Regions from separate parts of the Psychrobacter sp. DWR1-2-3 genome, predicted to be linked through region 2. Evidence: predicted binding sites of a transcription regulator. Region 2 holds the regulator's gene; the other holds the start of a gene.
What was found. Region 2 encodes PhoB, which activates phosphate uptake and scavenging genes when phosphate is short. Its sites were predicted from a motif close to TGTCATNAANCTGTCATAA; they were not measured.
Positions count from the first base shown of each region.

Region 1 (3,196 bases), on a different contig from region 2:
TATTTTGGCAACTGGTATGCTGATTTGCTCTATAACGTCATGCGTATGGCAACGCTAGATAATGAAGGTAAAGAACATAAAAAAAGTGATGAGAAGAATAATGAGCAGCTGAAAAATAAAGCCTTGCCTATTGGCCAATGGCAAGACTATTTAAAACAAGCGCTGACTAAGTTACAAGCCTTTGAACAAGACCTTGCTGCTAATCAAACCAAGCTGCTCAAATGCTGGTTTCATGTCGATATCGAAACCTTGCAGGCGCGGCTAAATGACGACAAGGCTGATCCAGAATTTTTATATCAAATTGATTGGAAAAACAAAAAGGTCGTCGAAACTTTTAATGAGGTGGCAACGGCGCTATTACGCCAGCAGGGAGATTGGATTATTATCGATGGTGATGACAAATCACAAGCAGCCATGCATTTTTGTCATCAAGTGTTGCAAGCGATGCAAACAGCGTTAGCAAGCAGTCGCATAGAGGAAAGCGAACATCTAGAAAATGTTAAAAAATTCGAGCCAGTAAAAATACCTAAAGCTTTGATAAATATCGATGATACCGAGATAGATAAGCCTGAGTATCATGAAGCGCTTGCCGATAAACAAGCGCGCCTTGCTGAGTTTCTACGTGCGCGTAAGGGTCGGCATGTGGTCTTTGCCTTTGAAGGTATGGATGCGGCTGGCAAGGGTGGCGCTATTAAAAGACTGGTTGCGCCGCTCGACCCACGCGAGTATCAGATTTATAATATTGGCGCGCCGATGCTGTATGAATTGCAGCACCCTTATCTATGGCGATTTTGGACCAAACTGCCCAATGAGCAGATCGATCGTATCAGCCGTATCGCTATCTTTGACCGTACATGGTATGGACGCGTATTGGTCGAGCGTATTGAGGGTTTTGCGACGGATGCAGAATGGCAGCGCGCTTATGATGAAATCAATCGCTTTGAGGCGGATTTGGTAGCGGCTGGCACGATAGTTATCAAATACTGGCTTGCCATCGATAAGAAAGAGCAGCTTAAGCGTTTTGAGGCGCGCGAAGAGATCCCACATAAGCAGTTTAAATTGACCGATGATGATTGGCGCAATCGTGATAACTGGGCAGATTATGTGCAATCGGCAGCTGATATGCTGGCACGTACCGACACAAAGGATGCCCCTTGGTGTGTTATCGCAACCAATGAAAAGCGGCAAGCGCGCCTAGATGTATTAGACCATGCCATTGAGCAGCTATTTTTAGCACTGTCTGATAACTGATTAAAAAGTTTGAGAATTGATTATATTTTGGCTCAGCCAAATTATAAAATATAACAACAATTTTTCACTAAATTGATAGGTTTTATCGCGCTTACATTCACAGTTACAAATCTCGCAATATCATCATGCATTCTGTGTCTATATTTAATATAATAGGCACATTATAAATTCTGCTTTCTACAAAATAGCTCAGCAGTCGGATACTGTATTTGTCATATAAATGCTTTAATCATTACTCATATATTTGTCATAACCAACGCTATCACTATAAAAACCTAAGCCGCAAGCTGCTGTAATCGGACGATTTGGCAATACTACTTGCGGCTTTATGGCATTTTGTGTGATGGTTTTTTTACCTGATATTTTTATCACAAGCAAACTAAGCTAGATATTAATGCTAGGTATGAGTAGAAAATAATGGTAAACAGACGAAATCGTCTGGGTAATGGATCAATAAGGTATTGCAGGCTAGTTGTTTAGACCAATTTTCAAAGCAGTGGTTTAAAAAGTACTTCAATAAACAAGTTCAAAAAACAGTATTTCAAAAACACGTTGCGTACACGCTATCATAATATTGGGTGGTGAAAACAACACCATTCATAGCGCCGCAATGTCATCAATCACATATAATTTCAATCAGCTTACGCAGGACGTATCAACGTATGGGTATTAGCAGCAGTTCTACAGGACCAACCAAAGCAGTCGGTTCTATGAGAATCAATCTATTTTTTGCCATTTTACTGATTGCGATGACCGCTTACTTTTTATGGTGGGGTCTAGATTACACTATGCATCAGCAGACGACGCTATTTATCGTAGCGACGGCTTTTGGTGTGTTTATGGCATTCAATATCGGTGGTAATGACGTCGCGAACTCCTTTGGTACCTCAGTGGGTGCGGGGACGTTGACCATTCCGCAAGCCTTGGGTATCGCAGCGATATTTGAGGTGTCGGGCGCGGTATTGGCAGGCGGTGAGGTGACGGATACCATCCGTAGCGGCATTGTCGACCTAGATGGTCTATCGGTCACGCCCAACCAGTTTATTTATGTCATGCTCTCAGCGCTTATCGCTGCTGCATTTTGGTTGTTATTTGCGACCAAAAAAGGTCTGCCAGTGTCAACCACTCACGCCATTATCGGCGGCGTGGTTGGTAGCTCCATTGTATTAGGTATCTCGTTAGGTGGCACCGAAATGGCGTTATCTACGGTAAATTGGGGCACGATTGGAACGATTGCTATCTCTTGGGTCATATCACCATTACTCGGCGGCGTCTTCTCCTACCTGTTATATGGCCAAATTAAGAAAAATATCATTGAGTATAATGATAGAACAGAAGCACACATTGCGACGCTAAAAGGCGATAAAAAGACCTTAAAGCAAAATCACAAAGAGTATCTGGATGGTCTGACCGAATCAGAACAACTGGCTTATACCTCAGCGATGTTACGTGATCAGGAAATCTATAAAGATGATGATTGCGACGTTGAAGATTTAGAAACCGATTATTACAAACAGCTTTATGAAATTGAAAACGAGCGCAGCAACCTCGATACGCTAAAAGCATTGAAGCAATGGGTACCTATTATTGCGGCTGCTGGCGGCGCGGTCATGGCCTCTTTGGTTATATTTAAAGGCTTAAAGAATGTCAATAATGGCATGACGACGCTGCAAGGCTTTTTAATCATGGGCATGATTGCAGCGCTGGTTTGGCTTGCGACCTATATCTATACCAAGAGTATCCGCGGTAAGCATAAGGAAGATTTGACCAAAGCGACATTTATTATGTTTAGCTGGATGCAAGTCTTTACCGCATCAGCCTTTGCCTTTAGTCACGGCTCAAACGATATCGCCAACGCCGTCGGTCCTTTTGCCGCGATTATGGACGTTATCCGTACCAATAGCATTGCTACTGAAGCGGCAGTACCACCTGCAGTTATGCTAAC
Region 1 is NZ_JAFCUJ010000004.1:182,967-186,162, forward strand. Features, by position in the region: gene ACP7AA_RS09365 (ATPase) at 1-1,251, shown strand, start outside; gene ACP7AA_RS09370 (hypothetical protein) at 1,477-1,623, opposite strand; gene ACP7AA_RS09375 (inorganic phosphate transporter) at 1,914-3,196, shown strand, end outside.
Region 1: ACP7AA_RS09375 (inorganic phosphate transporter) is a predicted target of PhoB. The motif match lies at 1,863-1,881, and genes of this name have one in related genera.

Region 2 (3,196 bases):
ATTGACCAGGCGCAACGCCATCGATATTGACGATAGGTACCACGCCGCCGATAACGGTCGGGAATTGAATCAGACCGGCTTCCTCTAATTCCGCTGGCGTCATCGGCGCATCGGACGCGCCAAAATCCACCGTTTTTGCGACGATTTGTTTGATACCGCCCGATGAACCAATCGACTGATAGTTCACTTGACCGCCAGTTGCTTTATGATAGGCATCTGACCATTTAGCATAGATAGGCTGCGGGAAAGAAGCGCCTGCGCCGGTGATATTCATTGATACATTGTCAGCTGATTTAGCGGTTGACGACGTAACGTTTGCGGTGTCGGTAGTAGCGGTAGTTGATTGCGCCGAAGTAGCGGGCTCGTTGCTTTCATTGCTATTGGAGTTTTTATTACAAGCAGCTAAGGTTAAGGTACTCGCGACGGCTAAAGCTATTAATGAATAACGCATTATTTCTCCTAAAAAGTAATGATATTAAGTAAACATAGTTGAGTATTGGATATTTATAAATAACAGAGCTGATTTCGATGTTTTATAAATGGTGCTTTATTCATACTGCTTTGTTCATAACGCTTTATTAAAAATGATTTATTGCAAAGACGCTTGGTGGTCGATGAGCCCATTGTGCCGCGCAAATATGACAGTTTGATGAAATAAGACATTTTTATGAAAAAAGTCATTTAATTAGAATAGACGTGTGATAAAGGGCAAAGTTAGTGCTAATGGCGGCTGATATCTTGTGCAAAAATCGTTATGATGTGGGCAGGCGTTTTCGTAAAAGCGGATTTCAAACTCAATGTCATTAAACTGTCATAATTAAGCCGTTTAATGGGCAGGCATTGGCAGCTAATGCTGGCGCCTAATATTGTTTTATTTATTTCTAGGTTTTTGTCTTTTAACTTTGACTTTCAACTTTGTCATTTAATAATAAGGCTATGGTATGCGCAGTGAGCAGATTTTGATTGTAGAAGATGAACCTGCAATTCGTGAGATGGTGGTAATGACGCTAGAGATGGCGGGCTTTGAGAGTTTAGAAGCGGCTGACGTGGCAGAGGCGCATCAGCAAGTGGTCGATCACAGACCCGCGCTGATTTTGCTCGATTGGATGTTACCGGGTGATAAAAGCGGTATTGATTTTTGCCGCATGCTCAAAAGCGATGAGATGTTGGGCGAGATACCAGTAATTATGCTGACGGCCAAAAGTGAAGAGGATAGCAAGGTTCATGGGCTTGACGCGGGCGCTGATGACTATATGACCAAGCCATTTTCAACGCGTGAATTGATTTCAAGAATCAAAGCGGTATTACGCCGTGGTCGTGCGCTTAGTAGTGATAAGCCGATCGAAATAGGCAAGCTTAGTCTCGATCCCAAAAGCCAACGCATTACCGCTGACAATCAAGTCATCGATATCGGGCCGACAGAATATCGATTACTGGCGTTTTTTATGAGTCATCCAGAGCGTGCTTATACGCGCACTCAGCTGCTCGATCAGGTCTGGGGCGGTAATGTCTATATCGAAGATCGCACGATTGATGTGCATATCAGGCGTTTACGTAAACTGCTCCAGCCTTACGATTGTAGTACCTTGATTCAAACGGTTCGTGGAACAGGTTATCGATTTTCGAGTCTGGTTGAATAACGCTATCGATTTTAAAAAATAGCCCATTATTTACAAGGCAGCTTACAAGGTATTTTATAAGGCAAGGAAACAGTGATAAGAACATTCAGTGCTAAGAGGCATAAATATTTAGAATAATAAGAACTAAGAAGCATAAGTACTGAGAATATTTGGTGCTAAGAATAGTCAGTGCTAAGAATAAGTGCTAAGCACCATACTGGTAATAAAGAAGAGAGAAAAACATGATAACGCCAAGGGATATTGAGCAACAGGACATCGAGCAATACTCCACCGATCAGCTTAAAAAAATCAGAAGTGCCTTACGCGCATTGCGAGATGCGGTTATCTTGCTAAACGACGATGATGGTTTGGAGTGGTGGAATCAGGCCGCCGAAGATTTATTATTGTTGCAGACAGCGGATCATGGCAAAAGTATTTTTGACTTTATTAACGTCCCTGAGTTTCGGCAATACTATCAGAGCATGGTGACACCCAATGATGGTGTACATATGAAGTCATGGCAAGACCCTAACCGTTATCTTAAATGTGAGCTCACGCCTTTTGGCGATGAAAAGCTGCTGATTATTTATGATGTGACCCGCTTACAACACTTAGAGCAAATGCGCCGCGACTTTGTGGCAAATGTCTCGCATGAGCTACGAACGCCATTGACTGTACTGATGGGCTATCTGGAGAATTTTTCAGATCAGGAAGATATGCCGCGGCAATGGCGACGCGGGTTTGAATTAATGACGCAGCAGACCGCGCGCATGAATAGAGTGGTCAATGACTTGCTGCTGCTGTCTCGGATTGAAATCGAAGAGACGCATGAGCTGCATTATATTGATATGACCAAGCTGCTTACCCATGTCTATGACGACGCGCAGGCTTACAACCAAGAATATGGCCATACGCTGCATTTACAGATAGATACCTATGATGGTCTTTACGGCTCGGAGATGTATTTGAACAGTGCGTTATCCAATTTGGTGATTAATGCGATTAAATACACGCCAAAAGCAGGTAATATTGTCATCAGCTGGGCGAGGACCGCAGAAGGTTGTCGGTTTGCCGTCACCGATGATGGTATTGGGATTGCGCCGGAGCATGTTGCAAGATTGACCGAGCGTTTTTACCGAGTGGATAGCGGGCGCAGTCGTGCGACAGGTGGTACGGGGTTAGGGCTGGCCATTGTAAAGCATGTGTTATATCAATATGATACGACTTTGCAAATTGAATCGTCAGAAGGTAAAGGCTCGACATTTAGCGCCGTTTTCCCCGCCACTCATATTCGCTCTGCTCTATAGGCTAACTGCTAAACTCGTAGCCGTTAGCAGGATTTTTAAACATTACTGTCAATTATTAGTTTCTAAATTGGCTAAAAACGCGGCAAAACCTTCTGTTGCTCGAGCTTGTAAGCGGCTGCTAGTAATAACTCGAACGCGATTGCTCCAAGTGATGGCATAGCCTTTACTCTCAAACCTTTTTACCAAATCGACATCTTCGTGGCAGCGTAATGGCGCAAAACCACCAACTGCAAGATAAGACTCAGCGCTAAAATTTAAATTTGCCCCATG
Region 2 is NZ_JAFCUJ010000002.1:453,637-456,832, reverse strand. Features, by position in the region: gene pstS (phosphate ABC transporter substrate-binding protein PstS) at 1-451, opposite strand, end outside; gene phoB (phosphate regulon transcriptional regulator PhoB) at 942-1,640, shown strand; gene phoR (phosphate regulon sensor histidine kinase PhoR) at 1,862-2,926, shown strand; gene ACP7AA_RS05090 (glycosyltransferase) at 2,975-3,196, opposite strand, start outside.